2 regions of the Yersinia kristensenii genome follow, and region 1 is predicted to be linked to the other one. Evidence: predicted binding sites of a transcription regulator. Region 1 holds the regulator's gene; the other holds the start of a gene.

Region 1 (6,179 bases):
GTAAATTGCTGTTAACACTGGAATTGAGATCTGAATCAAATGGCTCAGCCCCAGATTCGATACCATCATCGAGAAGATACCGAGGATAAACACCAGTGTGCGATATGACAGCGGCAAGTACTGAGCAAAGAATTCAGCACAGGCGCAGGTCAGGCCCACGGCGGTCACCATACAAGCGATGAAAATCAATGCAGCCAGGAACACGCTGCCCAAACCACCAAAGGTGTGCTGAACATAGGCATGCAATACCACCGCCCCATTTTGGGCATCAGGTACCAAAGCACCGCTGCTTGAACCCAGCTTAAACAAGCTCAGGTAGACCAACGTCAGACCAATACCGGCAATCAAACCCGCCCAAATGGTATAGCGCGTCAGTAATCCTGCAGAAACCACCCCACGAGATTTGGCAGCATTGACGATGACGATACCGAACACCAAAGCGCCCAAGGTATCCATGGTCAGATAACCATTAACGAAACCCGAAGAAAACGCGGCATTCTGATAAGCATCCGTCGCCGGAATCAACGGGCCTGCGGGCCAAATCAAAGCGGCAAGACCTAAAAGAGCCAACGCCAGAATCTTCATTGGGGCCAAGATATGCCCGACCGTATCGAGCAAACGCCCAGGGTACAAGGAAATCCCGATAACCAACGCGAAGTAAACCACACTGTAAATAAACAGTGGCAGCGGGCCATCACCCGTTAAAGGCGCAATGCCTACTTCGAAAGAAACTGTTGTGGTACGAGGGATAGCAAACAGAGGGCCAACGGCCAGATAGCAGACAGTCGCCAGCACCAGACCGGCACTGCGGCCAATGGGAGAACTCAGAGCATCAATCCCCCCACCAACTCGAGCCAGCGCGATGACGGTAATGACCGGTAATCCAACAGCGGTAATCAAAAAGCCCACTGCTGCCCACCACACATGTTCACCCGACTGTAAACCAACCATCGGCGGGAAGATGATGTTGCCAGCTCCAACAAATAAGGCAAAGGTCATAAAACCTAATGCAATAATATCTTTAGATGATAAACGATGACTCATAGTGATGTGTGTTGCCTAGTTAAATGATCAAAAGAAAAAGTCCTTGAGTTGTGGTCTTTCCTACATGATCGAAACGATACAAAGCTCTGATAAACGCAAACTCCGGCGGTTAATAAGCAATCTATTTCGTCAGTATGCAGTGTTTTTGGAGTTATTTGCAGATGGAATAGGCCAACAACGGCGGTAAGTAGAACGTTTATAGCGGAGAAAGGCAAGTCAGGATCACAAAAGCAGAGTCTTCATCCATACAATCTCCACAAACCAGTTAATCGTGCCAGTTTTAGAGAAATACACACCATATGATTTGTATCATTTATATCCAACTATTAACAATTTACGGCAGATACTCTCGAACTCCCCCAACCAACTTAATAGGCGAAACCTAACTCTTTTCGCGTCTGATTCAGGACATCTGGCGGTAAGGGTAAATAGCCGTCATGAGTCACGCGCTGTTGCCCTTCTGGCGATAAAACGCGCTCAAGAAAGGCGGCAGTCAGCGGTTCTAGCGGCTGGCCGGGAGCTTTATTGATATAAATATACAGGTAGCGCGATAAGGGATAGCGGCCATCTTTGACATTCTCGGCGGTCGGCATCACATAATCCTGGCCATCCGCCGACAATAACAAGGGTTTAACACCACTGTTGCGAAAACCAATACTGGCATAACCCATGCCATTTAATGAACCGGCGACAGCTTGCACCACGGAAGCAGAACCAGGTAATTCATTGATATTATTTGTAAAATCACCATCACATAGCACTCGCTGCTTGAAGAAACCATAGGTACCTGAAGCTGAGTTTCGGCTATAGCGTTGCAAAGCGCGAGCCGCCCATGGCCCTTTCAAGCCCAGTTCGCCAAAGCGCTGGATCGGATGGGATGCTCCACACAGGCGATTTTGCGAAAAAACAGCATCAAGCTGAGATAAAGTGATTTTATTCAGTGGATTATCGCGATGGACAAAAACCACTAAAGCATCCACTGCCACGGGAACAGCCAGTGGTGGATAGCCATAACGCTGAGTGAATGCAGTGATTTCGGCTGCTTTCATTGGCCGGCTCATTGGGCCGAGTTGAGTTGCCCCTGCCGCCAATGCTGCAGGAGCAGTAGAAGAACCTGCCGCCTGTATTTGCAAATTAACGCCGGGGTAATGATGATTAAAATCATCAGCCCATAAAGACATCAAGTTCGCTAAGGTGTCTGAACCGACACTGGAAAGATTACCGGACAGAGTATGTGGCTTTGGCGATTGAACCTCTGTAGCAGGTGAAACCGCTACAGATTGCGCTAAAACGCCGTAGCTAAACCCGAGCAGGGCATGCAGCAGCGCCAGTTTTCCCCATCTCATCAGCTTAGTGTCCATGCAGTCTTAGGATTTGACTGCATTCTCGGTTAAAACCGTCGGAACAATCAATCGATTCGGCAAGGTAAAAATAAATCTCGTCCCCAAGCCGATTTCACTCATGACATCCAAACGCGCGTCATGGTGGCTCAGAGCATGTTTTACAATTGCCAGCCCCAATCCACTCCCCCCCGTTTGCCTTGAGCGGGCCTTATCCACCCGGTAGAAGCGCTCAGTCAGGCGCGGCACATGCTCAGGGCCAATTCCCGGCCCATTGTCACTGACCTGAAACTGTGCCCCTTGCGCAGTTTTCTGCCAACACACCTCAATTTTAGTGCCATCAGGCGTGTGATTGACCGCGTTATAGACCAGATTAGAAACAGCACTGCGCAGTTGGTCTTCGTTACCAAATACTTTCAGTTGATCATTAACCCGGAAAGTAATTTCATGACGCCCACCACTCAGCGCTTGCACCTCATGCTGTAATATCTTGAGCATCCGAGGAATATCAACTTGTTCATTCATATCTACATTAGGAGCCGCTTCAATTCGCGACAACGTCAATAATTGCTTGACCAGCCCATCCATTCTCTTGGTCTGTTCCTGCATCGTTCCCAGCGCTTTATCCCGTAATGGCCCCGCCAATTCTTGGTCGTGCATCATTTCCAGATATCCCTGTAACACCGTCAGGGGGGTGCGCAGCTCGTGGCTGACATTGGCAAAGAAATTGCGCCGAGCCCCTTCCAACTGACGCATCTGGGTAACATCACGGGCGACCATCAATAATTGCCCTTCTGAATAAGGCATGACGCGGAACTCAACATAATAGCCATTATTGAGTTGCAGGGTCAGTGGGCGGGAAAACTCTTGCTGCTGCAAATACTGGCTGAATTCGGGATAGCGCAATAAGTTAAGAATATGCTGTCCATTATCCTCCGGCCAGCGGAACCCCAGCAATTGCTGAGCCAAACCGTTGCACCAGAAAATGTTACCGTCAATGGTGGTCATCACCACAGCATCGGGTAAAGATTCTGCGCCACTGCGGAACCGTTTGATAAGTAAGGCCAATTCTCGCCGACGCCGCCGATTTCGCAGTTGCATCTGATATAAGCCATAAAATAAAGGTTCCCAGCTCCAACGCCCTGACGGCGGAGTCATGCTGCGGTCCAACCACAGCCAGTGAGATAATTTGAGTTGGTTATAAAAATTCCACACCAGCGCGGCAACTACTGAGACTAGCAATAACCAAGGAAGGTACCCGATAAAGGCACCTAACAGTAATGCAGGCAAACAAAAAAGAGCCAGCTCTAAAGCCAGCGTTTTCCATGATAAACGTTCTAACACAACGAATTCTCCGGCACTGAAAACTCAGTAGCGCGTTGAGAAGCGGTACCCGGTTCCCCGGACAGTTTGTACCATTCTGTCATGGCCATCAGTTTCAAGTGCCTTGCGTAGCCGACGAATATGCACATCAACGGTGCGATCTTCTACATAAACGTTAGTGCCCCAGACATAATTAAGCAACTGTTCACGGCTATAAACTCGCTCTGGATGGGTCATAAAGAAATGCAATAATTTAAATTCGGTCGGCCCCATATCCAGCGCTTGCTCATTGGACATCACCCGATGTGAAGAGGGATCAAGACTCAGTCCTTGCATTTCAATCACTTCTTCCACTGCCATTGGCGATATCCGGCGCATGACTGCTTTAATACGCGCCACCAGTTCTTTGGGTGAAAAAGGCTTAGTAATATAATCATCAGCACCCACCTCTAAACCGCGAACTCTGTCTTCCTCTTCACCACGGGCGGTCAGCATCATCACCGGGATATCCCGGGTCAGAGCTTCGCGTTTCATATGCTTAATAAACTGAATCCCCGAGCCCCCCGGTAACATCCAATCCAACAACACTAAATCAGGGTAAGGCTCTGATAAACGGGTTACTGCGCTGTCATAATCCTCGGCTTCTAACGGTTGGTAGCCATTTTGTTCCAACACAAAGCACACCATCTCACGGATTGGGGCTTCATCTTCCACTACCAGTATGCGTCTTGCCATCATCAACCCTGCCAGTAAGTTAGTGGTCACTATTTGATTTCGGGAGCCATTATGCGTCAGTTTTGTGACATTTTTATGAAAAACATCGCGCTCTTGCAAGCAATAAGCATAGTGATAAATTTCATGATAATTGCAAAATGCAGCACTCAAGTTTGCGAAGCGTCTCGGAGATTTCACTCACACTCTTTTTTTAGCCGCGACATCCGGCGGGCAGTGTTTATAATCAGCGCCATTATCTTTGGAATACCACCTGCCCTAGCGGGAGATTTATGCGCATTATTCATACCTCTGATTGGCACTTAGGCCAGCATTTCTTCACCAAAAGCCGTGCGGCTGAACATCAAGCCTTTCTGCACTGGCTCATTGAACAGATCAAAGAAAATCAGGTAGATGCGCTGATTATAGCCGGTGATATTTTTGATACCGGTTCCCCACCCAGCTATGCCCGTGAGTTGTATAACCGCTTCGTGGTCGAACTCCAGCCGACAAACTGCCAGTTAATTGTTCTGGGGGGGAATCATGATTCAGTATCAACGCTGAATGAATCTCGGGGTTTGCTTTCTTATTTGAATACCACGGTGATTGCCTGTGCTGGTAATGATTTAGCCCAACAAGTTATTATTTTGAAAAACCGTCAGGAGCAACCTGCGGCCTTGCTGTGCGCGATTCCCTTTTTGCGCCCACGCGATTTAGTCACTAGTCAGGCCGGAGAATCCGGTGGGCAAAAGCAACTGGCATTACAAGAAGCAATTGCTGCTCACTATCAAGCGCTCTATCAGCGAGCCGTTGAGCTGCGCGCTGAGTTAGGGCTGCCCTTACCAATTATTGCCACCGGACATTTAACCACCGTGGGGGTCACCACCTCGGACTCGGTTCGTGATATTTACATCGGCACATTAGATGCGTTCCCAGCCCAAGCTTTTCCCCCGGCAGATTATATTGCTCTGGGCCATATTCACCGCGCACAGCAAGTTGCTAAAACCGAGCATATTCGCTATAGCGGCTCGCCAATCGCCTTGAGTTTTGATGAGTTAAGTAAAGAGAAAAGTGTTTATTTAGTGGAGTTTGCCCAGCAAGCATTAGTCTCAGTGACCCCGCTATTCATCCCACAATTTCAGCCGATGCAGTTAATCAAAGGCGATTTAGCGCAAATAGAGCAACAGTTGGCTGAGTTTGCCGACCATCAAGGCTTACCGGTATGGCTGGATATTGAAGTTGCCACACAAGACTATCTCACTGATATTCAAAAACGAATTCAGGCACTAGCCGCAGAGCTTCCGGTAGAAGTGGTGTTATTGAGGCGCAGTAAAGAACAGCGCAATAACAGCATTGAGCGGCAAGAAAAAGAAACACTCAATGAGCTGAGTGTCACTGATGTATTTGAACGCCGGTTAGCACTAGAAGCAGATTTAGCCGAACCCCGCCAACAACGTATGCGCCAAATGTTCAATCAGGTAGTTGAGGACATCTCGCAAGATAAAGATGCCGCAGAGGAGAGACCAGCATGAGAATTTTAAGCCTGCGTCTAAAAAACATTAATTCTCTACAGGGCGAATGGAAGATTGATTTCACTGCTGAACCCTTTGCCAGCAATGGTTTATTCGCTATCACCGGCCCTACAGGGGCAGGTAAAACCACCCTGCTCGATGCTATTTGTCTCGCGCTGTACCACCAGACTCCGCGTTTGACTGTCACACCTAGTCAAAATGAACTGATGACCCGCCATACTGCAGAGTC
Region 2 (6,179 bases), 1.1 Mb from region 1:
GGAATCCGAGTTGTCGGGCCTTATCACGAGACCATTCCGAAAGGATTTGACCAACTATTATCACTTTATACCCAGCACCAAATTCCAGGAAAAGAGTGGTTAGCACTTTACTGGGATAACCCAGAAACCAATCCACCGGCTGAATTACGGGCTGATGTGTCTTTATCCGTCGCTGATGATTATGTCTTGCCAGTAGAACTTAGCGGTCAGCTAGAGTTACAGGTGATCCCTTCGGGTTTATATGCGATATATCACACCCGAGTCACGGATGATGATTACGCCAAAGCGTGGGGGGAATTATATCACCAACATCTGCCACAAAGTGGCTATCGCCCAGCCGAGGGCGCTTGTTATGAGGTTTACCTCAATGACGGCCGGAGCGACGGCTATTTTGATATCGATATCTATCAATCCGTTGAAAAAGACCAATAAACTGAGGTTTTTCAGCCGGGCTAGCTCGCTCGGCTGTTGATGGTGTCAGCGACATCGTATTTCAAGGCTCTATTATTGTCAGGAATATATTGTCAGGAACCTGCTGTCAGGAATACTTGGCTTAGCCAGTCACTGAAAATACGCACCCGTGGTGACAATTGTCGATTGCGTGGATACAGAAAAGAAACCGGCATTGGGGGCGGGGCATATTCAGGGAGAATCTCAATCAGTGTTCCGGCACGTAAATCTGACTCAATATGATAACGTGGCACCTGAATGATTCCTAATGCTAGCCGTGCGGCAGCCACAAAACTTTCCGCGCCACTAACGGATAGAATAGCCGGTAATTTCACGTTTTGCACTTCCACATCTTGAATTTCAGCTGATGAATAGGGTGGTGAACGTTGATAGGAGTGCTCTTTTTGGGCGGAGGGCTGACATTGTGTTCCGATACAAAATTCTAATGGCATCAGTCCGCCGGTCGCACTAGAACGAAATCCTATCATCTGATGCCCGGCTAACTCATTGAGAGTGAGTGGTGCTCCATGTTGTTGCAAATAGCGCGGTGCAGCACAAGTTACCTGTGGTAGCAGTGCCACGCGGCGGGCGACCATGTCACTGTCTTGCAAATTGCCGACACGCAATACACCGTCAAAGCCTTCACGGATCAAATCAACTAGCCTATCTCCTTCGCTGATAAATAATTCAATATCGGGATATTGTGCTATAAAATCAGGTAGTTGAGGTAATACAAAATGGCGAGCCAAGGTACCTTGTACATCTATCCTCAGTAAACCTCGTGGTTTAGCATTGGCAAACGCCATTTCAGCATCTTCTATATCAGCAATAATTTTCAGGCAGCGCTGGTAGTAAGCTTCCCCATCCAGTGTCGGGCTGACATGCCGAGTGGTGCGTTGCAATAAGCGGATATTCAATCGTTTTTCAAGCTGTTTAACTGCATCCGTCACACTAGAGCGCGGTAAATTTAAGTCTTGTGCGGTTTGGGTAAAACTGCGCTGTTCCACTACTCTGATAAACACGCGCATTGCATCAATTCTGTCCATGCTATTGTTCGACTTTTTCGGATAGTGTTAACGAATAATAGGTGATTATCCGAATGAGTAAAAGTGGCATGCTCTCTGTATCGGTTTCAGTGGGGCAGCTTTTGAAAACATGGCTTGAGAACGGCCCATAAACTCGTACAAATAATGAAACACACATTCAGGAGAATATTATGACGAATACCACTCAGCAGGTCGCTATTGTCACAGGCGCATCACGGGGTATTGGTGCAGCAATAGCCGAGCGTTTAGCCCAAGACGGTTATACCGTTCTGATCAATTATTCTCGGGCTGATGAGGAGGCCGAAGCCTTAGTGCGTAAAATTCAACAAGCGGGTGGAAATGCATTGAGTGCCCAAGGGGATATCAGTGATCCCGCCGCTGTAGCCCAATTATTTGCCAAAGCAGAAACCGCTTTTGGTGGCGTAGATGTCTTGGTCAATAATGCTGGAATCATGTCACTCAGCGCGATTGCCGATAGTGATGATGAACACTTTGACCGTCAGATTGCAATTAACCTGAAAGGGAGCTTTAACGGGATGCGGGAAGCCGCAAAACGCCTTAGAACGGGGGGGCGAATTGTTAATTTCTCAACCAGTGTCGTGGGGTTAAAGTTGGAAAAATATGCTGTTTATGCGGCTACCAAAGCCGCGGTTGAAACAATGACGGCAATCTTGGCAAAAGAATTGCGGGGCCGCAATATTACCGTCAATGCAGTGGCGCCAGGGCCCACCGCAACTGACCTTTTTCTTAATGGAAAATCAGCGGAGCTCATTGAAAAAATGGCAAAAATGGCACCATTGGAAAGATTGGGTACACCAGAAGATATTGCCGCAGCAGTGGCATTTTTGGTGAGCAAAGACGGTGGCTGGATCAATGGACAAGTGCTGCGTGCTAACGGTGGCTTGATTTAGCCCCATTCTGTGAAATGACGGCGAGAGGTCAGGGGGATAGCTCTGAAAGATAAGGGATAACAATTAATCGCGCTTGGCATAAAAGCGTTGATTGTCATAAAAGCGTCATTTGTCTGTTCTAGTATCCGTTGTAACCAATCAATACAAATTGTATTACTGTTTTACAACAAGGAACTCTACTGATGCAGAATCGCGTATCCACTTTGTCCGGCATAGCGCTATCTACCCTGATGCTGAGCAGCTCTCTGTTCGCACCCAATGCTGTTGCGGCAGCCACCGGTTTATATGACCGCAGCGCCCATGGTGATATCACCCAATTTGGTGGCGCTCGCCGTTTGACAGAAGATCAAACTCAGGCTCTTCGTGATTCGCTGTCCAACAAAACGGTAAAAAATGTCATTTTACTGATTGGCGATGGGATGGGGGACTCTGAGATTACTTCAGCGCGTAACTATGCCATGGGCGCGGGCGGTTTCTTTAAAGGAATAGATGCATTGCCACTGACCGGGCAGTACACCCACTACTCATTAGATAAAAAAACACAGAAACCTGATTATGTGACTGACTCAGCAGCTTCAGCTACCGCGTGGTCTTCAGGTGTGAAAACCTATAATGGCGCACTGGGTGTAGATGTGTTTGGGAAAGATCATGTCACCTTATTGGAATTGGCTAAAAAAGCAGGTAAAGCCACCGGTAACGTTTCAACGGCTGAATTGCAAGATGCGACTCCTGCGGCACAATTTGCTCATGTCACCGGTCGTAAATGTTATGGCCCGGAAGAAACTAGCGAAAAATGCAGCACCAATGCGCTGGAGAATGGCGGGCGCGGCTCCATCACCGAGCAAATGATTGAAGGACGCGCTGATGTTACATTGGGCGGTGGTTCTAAATCATTCAGTCAGCTCGCTAAAGCGGGTGAATGGAAAGACAAATCTTTGCGTGATCAAGCCCTGGCTCGCGGCTATGTGATTGTTGAAAATCTTGATGATCTGAATGCAATTAAACAGGCTGACCAACAGAAACCTCTATTGGGGCTATTCAGCCCTGGTAATATGCCCGTCCGCTGGCAGGGGCCAAAAGCCTCTTATCACGGCAATATAGATAAACCGCCGGTGGTGTGTGAAAACAATGCTGAGCGAACTAAAGATACGCCAACGTTGGCCGTGATGACGGAAAAGGCCATCGACTTGCTGAAAACCAATAAAAATGGCTTCTTCTTACAAGTTGAAGGGGCATCTATTGATAAACAAGATCATGCGGCTAATCCTTGTGGCCAGTTTGGCGAAACCGTTGATCTAGATGAAGCAGTTCAAAAAGCCTTGGAGTTTGCCCGTGCTGATGGCAATACACTGGTCATCGTGACCGCAGACCATGCCCATTCCAGCCAAATTATTGAGGCTGATGCCAAAGCTCCGGGTCTGACACAGGCATTAACCACCAAAGACGGTGCGGTAATGGCAATCAGCTATGGCAATTCTGAAGATGATTCTCAAGGCCATACCGGCACGCAATTACGCATAGCCGCTTACGGCCCACATGCGGCAAATGTTGTTGGTCTAACAGATCAAACAGATTTGTTCTTTACCATGCGCGATGCGATGGCTATTAAATAAATACCGGCCTACTTGTTGTAGATCCCAGCGCAGTAATGGCTGGGATTTTTCGTTTCTGTTATCTGCTCATCGTGTTTTCAACTCGTTTTTCAACCGCTATTGTAGTCTGGCGTTTATCAACAGAGATTGATGTGGGTTGATTAAAAAAGAAACAATGAGAATTTAATTCCATTATCTGAACACAAATTATCCACCACCCAATCTTATTATTTAATTTATTCTAATCAGACACGAAACCAGCCGAAAACATGGAGTTTATCCTGTGGTTGCAGAGTCTTTACTAGCTGATTGCATAATGAACTGGCATAATTGATTTAGTGAAGGTTTTGTCATTCTGTTCCGCCAGGTAAGCTGTTATTAACATAAAATACTGATTTATTATTTAATCTATAAATTCGACTTAAGTTAAATTTATAGATTTTATCTATGGTTTTTGGGTGTAAAAAGAATTTTTTATTAAAAATTGCCATTAAAGGCAGAATAAAAATTATTATTTTAGGATAGGGGCATATAAATCATCGTGGCGAAGAGAAAGTCTACCGGTACCGGCTGGGTTATCCTACTGATAGTTGTTTTGGGGCTGATCACCGGTATCCCGAGGGAGGTGTGGATTGCACTGAGTGCAGCTATCTTATGTCTGTATTTTGTCTGGCAAAATATCCGCAAGACTAAGATGCATACAGGCCACCCCGTTAAACCTAATAGGCAAGAGACTGCGGTGATACCGGACCTGGGTAATTATCAAATGGCCCCATCACAGTTGGAACCTGAACAAACTACTGCACCAGAAGAGGTGAATAAGAATCCTTCTGCTGGACCTAAAGGAAAACAACCCGATATCTCACGAGGTTCTCTAGCCCGTGCATCGTGGCTGCGCCCTGGTGAACTGGCCGTGGTTGCGGGAATAAACTTACCTGATGGGATGGTTTACATTGGTAATAAATACAAAAGCAACCGTACTGGCGCAGAGCCCGCCTTTATTAATCCATCAATGGATGTTGCGCCAGAAGAAATAGATATCTCATTGCCACTGATTGATAATACACCTGATTATTCGACCTGCTCACCAGAGGCGCGGAAAGGGTATTTACAATGGTTATCTGATGGACGTAAATCACCTAACGCAGATATTAGTTATGTTTTCTTATTTTTCTATGGCTTAGAACATAGAATACTCATTGATGCAGCCATAGATCCGATAGCAAAAAAAGAACTGCCTATTCTTGAATCTGAAATTAATCGCCTGCTAAATATTTACGGGAAAAATAACGCATTTAATCATTATGCGCAAAACTTATTAGTTTATATCACTAGGGTAAATATAGATGAGAAACTCTATCTTTCTTCCCCCCCGGCAACCCGCGAAGCTTCAACTGAACTCCCACTGGCATTATTAGTTGGATTAGGACAATTAGCTCTTGACCAGAAACCCTTGCCGGTTGAGTGGGCGCTCGCGTGGGGGGAAGCCGACCCTGCGATTAACCAAAATATCTCAATGGCACATTGTGCAGATGTTTTTGCCACATTATTTCGCCAGCGTTACCAAGAACAGTATGGGGATGGATTTTTATTACCCGTTAATAAAACAAAATTACAAATATTCTATCGTCCAGCATCTGCGGGCTTAATGGGACAAGAATTCTTACAGCAAATTACTGATCTACCCAATGTTGCTGTGTGCAAAACTCATCGCGATAAACTGCGAGCAATATTTGAAGTATGTCAGCAGGAACTTGATATTTACAATCGTTTTGCCAGTATCAACCCGAAGAAAAAAATGTCACTGGAAGGGCAGTTATTAATGCCGGTAGCATTGTGGTCTGTGGCATTAAAAACCGAATTAGAAACGATCAAAACCCGAGTGGGTTATGGTTTGCTAATGGTCACGTTAGGTGAATTGTTTCTTCAGCTCAGCACGGCCTGTGGTACCAAACCCTTAGAGCGTTTATCGCGCAGCCATGTAATGGCATTAACCTATGCACTAGCTTCTTTGCAAGTGGGTATCGAACCTGATGTCAGAGCGGATAATCGCACACCGGTATTGCAAGACACAGTTGCACTGTTTCCTATTGAATCGCTGGTTGCAGAGTCGGCTACCTTTGATGCTTACCGTGTCACTATGCTTACCGTCGAACTGGCTTGTGCTGCGGTGATGTTTG

The links. The regulator PhoB, encoded in region 1, activates phosphate uptake and scavenging genes when phosphate is short. The targets are predictions, from matches to a motif close to CTGTCATAAAACTGNCNNAT.
Positions count from the first base shown of each region.
Region 2: phoA (alkaline phosphatase) is a predicted target of PhoB. The motif match lies at 2,499-2,518, and genes of this name have one in related genera.

Region 1 is NZ_UHIY01000001.1:2,505,736-2,511,914, reverse strand. Features, by position in the region: gene brnQ (branched-chain amino acid transport system II carrier protein) at 1-1,044, opposite strand, end outside; gene DX162_RS11405 (PstS family phosphate ABC transporter substrate-binding protein) at 1,413-2,390, opposite strand; gene phoR (phosphate regulon sensor histidine kinase PhoR) at 2,412-3,728, opposite strand; gene phoB (phosphate response regulator transcription factor PhoB) at 3,753-4,442, opposite strand; gene sbcD (exonuclease subunit SbcD) at 4,712-5,950, shown strand; gene DX162_RS11385 (AAA family ATPase) at 5,947-6,179, shown strand, end outside.
Region 2 is NZ_UHIY01000001.1:3,626,898-3,633,076, reverse strand. Features, by position in the region: gene sbmC (DNA gyrase inhibitor SbmC) at 1-432, shown strand, start outside; gene DX162_RS16600 (LysR family transcriptional regulator) at 525-1,496, opposite strand; gene DX162_RS16595 (SDR family oxidoreductase) at 1,667-2,407, shown strand; gene phoA (alkaline phosphatase) at 2,590-4,020, shown strand; gene DX162_RS16585 (tellurite resistance TerB family protein) at 4,541-6,179, shown strand, end outside.